2 regions of the Exiguobacterium sp. s11 genome follow, and region 1 is predicted to be linked to the other one. Evidence: riboswitches for the same ligand, from Rfam matches in the RefSeq annotation. Region 1 holds a riboswitch; the other holds the start of a gene.
What was found. Region 1 has a riboswitch for S-adenosylmethionine ahead of KNQ12_RS07260 (alpha/beta hydrolase). Riboswitches for the same ligand answer to the same signal wherever they lie in the genome.
Positions count from the first base shown of each region.

Region 2: linked by a shared signal. The riboswitch ahead of KNQ12_RS13365 (LLM class flavin-dependent oxidoreductase) and the one ahead of KNQ12_RS07260 (alpha/beta hydrolase) in region 1 are both predicted to bind S-adenosylmethionine.

Region 1 covers NZ_JACSNF010000001.1:1,388,755-1,394,191, forward strand. The annotation lists gene KNQ12_RS07250 (methionine ABC transporter permease) at 1-355, opposite strand, end outside; gene KNQ12_RS07255 (methionine ABC transporter ATP-binding protein) at 345-1,373, opposite strand; SAM riboswitch class I at 1,460-1,563, opposite strand; SAM riboswitch class I at 1,813-1,914, shown strand; gene KNQ12_RS07260 (alpha/beta hydrolase) at 1,982-2,740, shown strand; gene KNQ12_RS07265 (thymidine kinase) at 2,822-3,436, opposite strand; gene KNQ12_RS07270 (DedA family protein) at 3,620-4,270, shown strand; gene KNQ12_RS07275 (type B 50S ribosomal protein L31) at 4,306-4,551, opposite strand; gene rho (transcription termination factor Rho) at 4,643-5,437, opposite strand, start outside.
Region 2 covers NZ_JACSNF010000004.1:157,252-162,688, forward strand. The annotation lists gene KNQ12_RS13360 (ATP-grasp domain-containing protein) at 1-776, opposite strand, end outside; gene KNQ12_RS13365 (LLM class flavin-dependent oxidoreductase) at 773-1,831, opposite strand; SAM riboswitch class I at 1,906-2,008, opposite strand; gene KNQ12_RS13370 (DUF975 family protein) at 2,118-2,756, opposite strand; gene KNQ12_RS13375 (DUF817 domain-containing protein) at 2,950-3,735, opposite strand; gene KNQ12_RS13380 (YczE/YyaS/YitT family protein) at 3,889-4,554, shown strand; gene KNQ12_RS13385 (MarR family winged helix-turn-helix transcriptional regulator) at 4,709-5,164, shown strand; gene KNQ12_RS13390 (nitroreductase family protein) at 5,166-5,437, shown strand, end outside.

The sequences.
Region 1 (5,437 bases):
GAACGCCTTTATCGACTTCGAGTAAAGAACTCTCGATCAGACGCGCCATGTACGGTGCAGCGTAAAAGACGAGCGGAACGATTGCGGCTTCTGTTCCGATCGATGTCTGAACGATCAAGCGCGTCAACGGGATGATTGCGACGAGTAAGATGATGAACGGAATCGAGCGGAAAATATTGACGATACTGTTGAAGAACGTGAACAGCGGGACATTTTCAAGCAATGCTCCTTTTCGCGTGACGACAAGCAGGATACCGAGTGGCAAGCCGATCAAGGTCGAGAACAAGAGCGAAACGGATACCATCGTCATCGTCTGCAAAAATGCTGTCCAAATATCACTGTAGTTAACTAGCATCAGCGAGCACCTCCTCAACGGTTACCTGTGCCTGATCGATGTAGTGTAAGGCACGTTTCACTTCTGTCGTCTCACCGATCAGTTCAACGAGTAATGTGCCGAACGGCGTCTCCTGCAACTCCGTGATGCTACCGTGCAGGATATTGACATCGACGTCGAAGCGTTTTGCGACTTGCGATAAGAGTGGTTGTCCGGTGTGATGTCCAAGGAAGTGAATCTTATAGATTGGATGCGCATTCCGGGACTCGATCAACTGACGAATCGACGCTGGAATCTCGTCATGCATGACGGAGCGAACGAAATTTTTCGCTGTCTCAGTCTGCGGGTTTGAAAAGACATCAAAGACCGTTCCTGACTCGATTAGCTTCCCAGCTTCGATGACGGCTACACGATCGCAAATCTCCCGGATGACGCCCATCTCGTGGGTAATCAAAAGAATCGTGATCCCGTACTCGGCATTGATCCGTTTTAATAACTGAAGAATATGATGTGTCGTCTGGGGATCAAGTGCTGACGTCGCTTCGTCACATAAAAGGACGGAAGGTTGCGTCGCGAGTGCCCGGGCGATACCAACGCGCTGTTTCTGCCCACCCGACAATTGATCTGGATAATGATCCGCCTTGTCCGCGAGATCGACGAATTCGAGCAACTCCGTCACCCGACGGCGAATCTCATCTTTCTTGACGCCTGCGAGAACGAGTGGTTTTGCAACGTTCGTAAAGACCGTGTTCGCATTCAATAGATTGAAGTGCTGAAAGATCATTCCAATCCGTTGTTTTGCTTGGCGTAATTTTTTCGGAGACAGTTGCGTTAAATCTTCCCCATCGACCGTCACCGTTCCTGACGTCGGTCGTTCTAACAGATTGACACAGCGGAGCAGTGAACTTTTCCCGGCACCGCTAAAGCCGATGACACCAAAGATTTCGCCTTTCTCGATCGTCAGGTCGACACCGTCGAGCGCTGCAATCGTCTGATCTTTCGTGACGTACGTTTTTTTGACTTGATGAAATGCAATCATTCCGTTTTCCCCCTTCATTCAACAAAAAAGGTCCCTTCTTGAGAAACAAGAAGAGACCTGGATCCGCACAGTGGCAGAATCCACTCCACTCATCTCTCAGACATCTGTCTGATGGAATTGGCACAGTGCTCATAATGAGTCTGTTGCCGAGGTTTCGTAGGGCCAGTCCCTCCACCTCTCTGGATAAGTATTGCGGTATGAAATTCGTATGTGTGTTGTTGCGTTGTTGCTTATGTCGTAAAACTAATTTTTACATTACGGGTCGAAACTTTAAAAGTCAACCAACTTTGCAAAAATAATCCATTTGGCGCATATCGATGGATTTACAAGTTATGAATTAGCTTAATGAACGGATCACGATTCGTCAAGAAAGATTTGACAAGTCATTTTTGGTCGTGCTACCATCGTTTCAATGATTATTCCGACAATTCCAATATGATATTTATCAAGAGTGAACGAGAGACCTGGCTCTATGACTTCACGGCAACCTGCAATTTGTAAGGTGCTCCGACCAGCAAAGCGCGGCTTTGGATGATACGGTGAAAAACTCGTGGGCGTCCAAGAAGTGACGTCGACGAGTTTTTTTCATGAATGGAGGAAAAATAGTAATGATGAACTATCCTGTATTGACTGGTGCTGAAGCGTTTTATTTTCAAGGTGGATCGATCGGCATTCTAATCTGTCATGGTTTTAACGCCACTCCGCAAAGTGTCCGGGACGTCGGTGAGGCATTCGCTGCTGAAGGTTTTACCGTCTATGCCCCGCGCTTACGTGGACATGGAACGAACGTCCGCGAGTTCGAACAATCGACTGCTCGATGTTGGAAGCAAAGCCTGCAAGACGGCTATGAACGTTTACAAGAAACATGCGATCAAGTCTTCGTCATCGGTCAATCGATGGGTGCGACGCTTGCGCTGTCGCTCGCCGCTGACGGGATTCCGTTTGCCGGCATCATTACGATCAATGCCGCACTCTCCGTTCCATCCTATGAATCACTTTCGTTCGAGGACGGTCCAGAGTATTTACCGGAAGGCGCACCGGACATTAAGCGAGCAGCCTTTGAAATCATCTATGATCTTGTTCCGAGCCGTTGTGCGTTCGAACTTGTTCGCCTAATGGATGAAACAAAAGGACGCCTTGGATCGATCCTTCTACCGACATTGATTCTTTACTCAGCGACCGATCACGTCGTTCCACCTTCGAGCTCGGATTATCTGCACCAGCACATCGGAACAAATGATAAACGAAGCTACTGTTTACTGAACTCGTATCACGTTGCGACACTCGATCATGATCAGGATTTGATTGTTCGTGAGACGATTCGCTTTATCGAACAATCGTGTCAGTTTTCGCAAGAAACAGGCTGAATCAAAAAAACAGCTATTCGTTTCCATATGGAAGCAAATAGCTGCTACATCAAAGGATGACCATCATCGGTACGTCTTTTTTTAATTTTCTTGGTGCTGCACCGATTGGAGCGGCTTCGGTTTTCCAGGTACCTCATGGCAATGACGGCAACGTGGCTCATACGATTCCGACGCTCCGACTAGGATGATCGGATCATCGTAGTTCGCTGGTTTCCCGTCAATCAAACGTTGTGTCCGGGAAGCCGGATCCCCACATGAAAGACAGATGGCTTGTAGCTTCGTCACGAATTCTGCACGCGCCAGTAATTCAGGCATTTTCCCGAATGGCTCTGCCCGGAAATCTTGATCAAGGCCTGCACAAATGACGCGTTTTCCGTCTTGTGCGAGTGCTTCGATGACTTGTACGATCTCATCATCAAAGAATTGAACTTCATCAATGCCAACGATTTGTGTTTCTTCTGCTACTGCCGCGTAGAGATCACGACTCGTCGCCATCGGAATCGCTACGACAGAGTTGCCAACGTGAGAGACGACATGCTCTTCATGGTACCGGTCGTCGATTGCCGGCTTGAATACTTGCACGGGCAGTTTGCCGTACTGCGCCCGTCTGACACGACGAATCAACTCTTCCGATTTCCCGGAAAACATACTGCCACAAATTACTTCGATCCAGCCGTACTGATTTATTACATGCATCATCGTCCGACACCGTCCTCTAAAAATAGTCACTTTAACGAGTATAGCCCGAAACGGTATCGAGAAAAAGGGTTGACTTCCGGAAATCAAAATTCATTTTTTCTTTCCCTAGAATTTTTGTCCTTTCATTCCAACTGCCCCCTATTTCCTGTACACTGAAGAAGAAGATTCTCACGAAAGAAGGTGTCCCCGATTCATCATCTCTTACATGACATCCTGCACCAATATGGTGCCCTTGGTCTCTCCGTCCTTCTCGCAGGTGGTATCGTGGGATTGCCGGTTCCTGATGAGACCCTGCTCGTTTTGTCCGGATTTTGGATGCATCAAGGCAATCTACCACTCGTCGGTACGATTCTCGCCGCTTACGCCGGCAGTTGCATCGGGATGACGATCAGCTATTTACTCGGATTAAAACTCGGTATGCCACTACTACACCGCGTTGGACCGAAAATGCGTATCTCAGAAAAACATATTCTTTCCGCTGAAGCCGGTTTTCGTCGTTACGGAAAATCGGTCTTGATCATCGGTTACTACATACCTGGTCTCCGCCAACTCTCTGCCTTTTTTGCAGGCGTCTCAAAAATGCCGTTTCGCGTTTTTGCGAGTTATGCGTATACAGGTGCCTTGATTTGGATCAGCGTGTTCTTAGGTGCCGGTTACTTCGTCGGCCGCCATCTCTCGTTCCATAAAGTCATGGACTATGTCTTGGCACATCCGGAAGTCATGCCCTATTTAATCGGGATTGCTGGCGGAATCGCCTTCTCGTTCGTCTTGAAGACGTATCTCACTTATCGTTCACAATTCAGTCTATACAAAAACAGCCTGCTTCCGTAATGGAGGCAGGCTGTTTTTTAAGAACCAACAAGTAATTACTTGCGGCCGTATTTTTTGTTGAAGCGATCGACACGACCATCTGCCGCGTTGAACTTTTGACGACCTGTGTAGAATGGGTGCGAGTCTGAAGACACATCCACACGGATGAGTGGGTACTCGTTACCATCTTCCCAAGTGATCGTTTCGTTCGAAGAACGAGTAGAACCGCTTAAGAATTTGTACTCAGTCGTTGAATCCATAAATACTACTTTGTTGTAGTTAGGGTGAATTCCTTGTTTCATGGTTGATTTCTCTCCTTCCGCCCTGGTTCATTTGCTGAGCCAGAGTAAGTTACCTTCCTATACTAAACGATTTTTTTATGCGTCGCAATAGTTATTTTTCTGTCGTCGTTTCCTTCTTGACGGTACGTGGTTTAGCTGGCGCGCGTCGGACCGCCTTCTTCTGTTCTTTCTCAAGTACGACGAAAAATTCTTCATTATTTTTCGTATCACGAATCTTACGCAGGAACGTATCGACGAACTCGTTCGACTCGTTCATCGTCCGGCGAATCGCCCAAAGCGCATCAAGCTGCTCTTTCGGAAGCAACAGTTCTTCCTTCCGTGTACCGGACTTCCGAATGTCGATCGCTGGGAAGATTCGACGCTCTGACAACTTACGATCGAGATGCAGTTCCATGTTGCCAGTTCCTTTGAATTCCTCATAGATGACGTCATCCATGCGCGATCCTGTCTCGACGAGTGCTGTCGCAAGAATCGTCAAACTACCACCGTGTTCGATGTTTCGCGCTGCACCAAAGAACCGTTTTGGCTTATGGAACGCAGCCGGATCAATTCCGCCCGAGAGCGTCCGACCACTTTGCGGTACCGTTAAGTTATAGGCCCGTGTTAGACGCGTGATCGAATCCATCAAGATGACGACATCCTTCTTGTGTTCGACAAGCCGCATCGCCCGCTCGAGGACCAGTTCAGAAATTCGGACGTGGTTGTCCGGTGTTTCGTCAAACGTCGAGCTGACGACGTCTGCTCCTGGAACCGAACGCTCAATGTCCGTTACTTCCTCAGGTCGCTCATCAATCAAGAGAATGATTAGTTCGACATCCGAATGATTCTCCTGAATCGAGTTTGCGATTTCTTTAAGGAGTGACGTCTTCCCTGCTTTTGGCGGTGC
Region 2 (5,437 bases), on a different contig from region 1:
ATTTGGTTCGCTTGGAGGAATGCTTCATACTTTTGGATGATCGGGTCATCGAAGCCTTCAACGATTTGGAACTTCATCGGCGTTTGTGGCGCTTCTTCACCAACTGGGCAGAACAAGTCGTCGATTACACATGCATCCGCTGGGCAAAGCTCAAAACCTTCTGATGTATCGACTCGAACCGCGTAGACGAACTTTCCACCTACGAACTCACAACGTGTGATGTACGGTTCTGGTGCTTGAATATACTCTTGAATCAACGTGATGCCATCGACTGGTTCGTCGAATGTCGGACCGTCGAGATAAGCTTCAAGTGCTTCAATCGAGTGGAACAGCTGGACGCCGAGACCTTTTCCGGCACGGTTGTGTTTCGTGATGAATGACGAAACACCGATTTCTTTTGCTGCTTGTACGATTTGATCGCGTCCGACGGCAGCCGTCGTCTTCGGTACACGAATCCCAGCCTTCCGCAACGCCGTGTATTGATTGACTTTGCTGACTTCAAGACGAAGCGCACGCGTTCCGTTAAAGACGGTCCGGTCATGCTCTTCTAACCAAGCGAGGACCCCTTCCGTCAATTCCGGCGCGTAACGATGCCCCCGCGTATGCGAAGAGGCACTCATCCGGCTGTAAAAGACGCCTTCTGGCGGCAGTTCGTCCAGCGGAACGATCCCTTCATTCAAGTGCCACTCTTCATACGGTAACTCGAGTTCTTCGAGACGTTTGATGAGATGGTCCGTCCATTCTTGATTTTCGTGGAGAATATGAATTTTTGTCATGATTGTTGACCTACCTTTCGTTTCGCTTCGACCAGTGGCATTACGTCACGAGCAAAACGTTCCATTTCTTCGAGTTGTGGTGAGAATTGTAATAAGAGTAACGTGACACCAACAGCTTCGAATGCTAGAATCCGTTCAGCGATTTGTTCTGGTGTTCCGATTAAATTCGGACGTAGACCACGGTTCGAGACGGAATAATCGTTTCGTTCGACCTGTTGTTCGAGTTGCGATTTACTGATGAAATCTTGATAACCGGCATAACCGGCGCTGTCTTCCTTAACGTCCGTGATGCGTTGCCACTCAAGAAGCGCTTCTTCTTCCGTATCCCGACAAATGATGTAGGCAGCAAGACCGAAGCTCTCAAGCGGTGCGTGTCCCGTCGCTTCCCGGCGTACTTTCATATCATTGATTTTATGAGCTACTTCTTCAACAGTGCCTCCATGCATGACGTAGGCATCACAATGTTCGACGATCGTCCGTTTTCCGGCTTCACTCTCTCCACCAGCGTAGAGCTTAATCCCCGGACGCTGGATGGGTTTCGGATGGAGTTCTGCCTGTTCGATCGTGTAGTGATGACCGAAGAAGCTGTACGGTGACGCATCTGCCCATAGTCCTTTCATGACCGTGACGAACTCTTCCGTCCGGGCATAGCGCTCATCATGTGCAGTAAAAATACCGTTGTATTGTTTTGCTTCTTCTGCCCACCAGGCTGAGACGACATTGAGCGTAAATCGCCCTCCACTCAACTGATCGATGTTTGCCGCCATCTTCGCCGTCGTCGCTGGATTATGGAACCCGGGACGAACCGCTGTCATGATCTCAAGGCGTTCTGTTGTTGCAGCAATCGCCGCTGCCGTTGTCCATGCCTCAAGACTCGGTTCCTTGATGCCTTTGATATCGTTCAAGTTCAATTCCGCAATCAACGTCGTCGAGAAGCCGATGCGTTCAGCTGTTTGTGCGACTTGTTTCGCATAATCGAATGTTGCTGGCATCTGTTCATCCTCGACGTTACGTAACCATCCCCCAAAAATCGGTAACCAAAAACCATACTCCACTCCATCGTCCCCCTTATCATAAAAAAACGCTCTTTTCGAAGTTCGAAAAGAGCGACGGTATCTTGTCCTGTCCGCTCTTATCTTCAGAAGGTATTCCTTCCTGGAAGTAGCACCTTCCGCCATAGCGGGGTTGCTGAAGTGTCTTCGGGCCAGTCCCTCGACTTCTCTAGATAAGATGTGTTGCATTCATCGTACAGAATTCATTGAACTAAAGCAACCATTAAACCGTCTTTTCCTATCGGATTTATTTCAAAGAAAAATCCCGACGTAGTGTCGGGATTCCGGATTAATATGGTGCGACGAAATCTGATGTTGGCTCTGGTGCTTGTTCACCACGAACACGATCATAGAATTTGGCAAGCGTGACGCTGAAGTATGGTCCAACCCATAAGACAGCAAGACCAAGTGTAACGATTACAAGTAATGCCCAACCAATGAATGATAGGAAGAGTAAGAATGCTTCCATCTTGTGACCATCCATGAGTTGGCGTGAACGCGTGATGGCCTCGAGGATACCGATCGATGGTTCATCTCGAAGGATGTAGAACGTCAACAAGTAAGAGAATGACTTGATGATACCAGGGATGATTAAGAGTAACGTCCAGAGCGCGATAAAGATGAACTGAACAATGGCCAGCCCCACCACTTTCAGGAACATACCATATGGCTCAAACAAATCCGTCACTTTCGTTTCTTCGCCACGAGCAATCGACATGGCAATCCATGTCCAACCGACTCCTACTGGAATCAATAAAATCGACACCAATGATACAACGAGATCTATACTACTAGACGGCTCATCGATATCCGATCCAAATAAATTAGGAACACCCTGAATAATACTAAACAGCAGAAAAGCTAGGACTGCAAATCCCCAACGACCGCTGAGCGACTCCTTCGCTGCTTTCTTTAATTGAGATGACATGAGTAAGGTCCTCCTTGAAAAATAAGTTCTCACCTTACTCTACGGCTTAAAATTTCTAATGTTTCACTCTTTTTTCAATAATTTCCCGTCTCGTTGCTGGTTGAGCCAAGCACGCTCAAGTTGTCGTCCACATGTTAGAACGAACGTTGAACATCGAAGCGCTTCATCGCAAACGAAATGTCATGTTTTTCGTCTATGTACGCTGATATATCTCCACAGCCGGATCCTGACGCTTGTATTTCGCGACGATGACGATCAAAACCGTGATGATCACAAGCAGGAACCAAGAAGACAATTTTCCAAGATCAACGACTGCCCAGCCTCCTTCCTGATGCGGATAGACCCAGCCTTTAAAGAACGTCACGATGTTCTCCGCGATCCAAATGAAAAAGGCAATCAGTAAAAAGGATAGGACGAGCGGCATCCGGTAGATCGTCTGCTCGATCGTAAAATGAACCCATGACTTATAGAAGACAAGGACGACGAGGACCATCAATAGCCAGCGTGCATCGAAGATCCAATGGTGGGTGAAGAAGTTGAGATAGACGAGACTGCCTACGCTGATCGCAAGCCAAGGCGGTGGAAATGCTGTGAAGCGTAAATGAAATCTTCGGAACGCTTGACAGACATAACTTGCGACACTTGCATACATGAATCCTGCATACAAGGGAACACCAGCCACTTTCGTTAGAGCCTGTTCCGGATAACTCCAAGACCCAACGTTCACTTTGAACAGTTCAAGTGCTAGACCGATGACGTGAAACAATAAGATCAGTTTGAATTCCTCCATCGTTTCATAACGTGTGACGAGTAAGACGATTTGGACGAGAATACACCATAGCAACAAGAGATCATATCGAGCAACCGTTTCAGTAGGAAGATAACGTGAAAGAGCAAGCGCTGCGAAAATCATCACGGGAAAGACGCAACAGACGGCTTCTATGTATGTAAAACGAATCAGGTGCCGGATCGCTTTCATCCTGTCATCTCCTTTTTTCTTCAGTATACGTTTCTCTTTCGACCTTCCCCTCCTTCTTAAGATGGAAAAAACGGAAAATTTCGTCTTTCTTCTTCTACTTTCCTCATGATACAGTTAACGAATCAATTATTTTTAAGAAATGAGGTGTTAGACATGACGCGTCATCGTGCTTCCTGGTTATTACGCGCTACGTTAAAGTGGGGACTCTTCCTACTCGGTTTATTTTTACTCGCTCTCGGCTCATCGATGATGATCACGGCTGAACTCGGTGTCTCGACGTGGGATGTATTACATCTTGGTCTCCAAAAGAAGACGCCACTATCCGTCGGAACGATCATCTTACTTGTTGGTCTATTACTCGTTTTCGTTAAGTACGCATTAGACCGCGTCACACCGCAAATCGGAACGCTCGTCAACGCGATTTTCGTTGGTGTCTTCATGAATCTTGTGCTTGGTTCTCATCTCTTACCCTCTTTTGAATCGATCTGGTTGAATACGCTCTGGCTGATTTTCGGTATCTTCATCATTGGGATGGGCGCTGGTCTGTATGTCGCTGTCGGATACGGGGCTGGTCCACGTGATGGGTTGACGCTGACACTTGCAGAGCGCTTCGGAACGTCGATTCGTCTGATGCGGACGATCATGGAAGTCACGGCATGCGGCATCGGTTGGTTGCTTGGGGGACCTGTTTTCTTCGGTACGATCCTCTCGATTTTCTTAATCGGACCATTCCTACAATTTTGGTTGTTCTATTTCCGTCGGATCATTGCAGCGATCGATGCAAAAGGAATTCCAGCGTCTAAACGCCAAATTAGCTAAGTCGCCTGACTCGATATCATTCCGCGTGAATGATATCTCTTTTTATGTTAAAAGCAAATAAGTTGCGTCATCAAATTAAACACGTTATATTCGTTTACATATCAATCTTTGATACGTCAAAGGTTTCTTCGAACGAAGAGAAGGATGTGATGGATTGAGTATCTCCTGCACTGAAAAAGGACGGTTGATCTATGCACTCGTTTCTGTCAATAAGACGATTGCTCAAAAATTCGATCTCTGTACGGATGGTTTCAGTCAGACTCGAATGGATCTACTCGCTCAACTACAAGTCGATCAAACGATTAGCCAAAAAGAGTTACAAAAACGCGTCAATGTCGATCATGCGGCAGTGACCCGTCATCTCAAGCACCTGGAATCGACCGGGATGATTGCTCGCGAGCGTTCAGCCGCTGACAATCGGGTGATTCTTGTTTCCTTAACGGAACAAGGGGCGACGCGCATCGCACGATTACGCGAACAAAAAGATGAGTTTCTCGAGGATCTACTCGAAGGATTCTCTGCTGAAGAACAACGGACGTTAGCTGAGATGATTCAGCGCATCGAAGCAAACGCTGACGCATTACCTAAACCAAAAGAGGAGTCGATTTAATATGGCAACGCAAACTCAAACAGACTTCATGGAAATCGTCAAAGGACGCCGTTCGATCCGTAACTACGATACAGACGTGAAGATCTCAAAAGAAGAAATGACACAAATCCTTGAAGAAGCAACACTCGCACCTTCTTCCGTCAACATGCAACCATGGCGTTTCCTCGTCATCGATAGCGAAGAAGGAAAAGCAACACTTGCACCACTCGCAAAATTCAACCAAGTCCAAGTCGAGACATCTTCTGCTGTCATCGCTGTCTTCGGTGACATGAA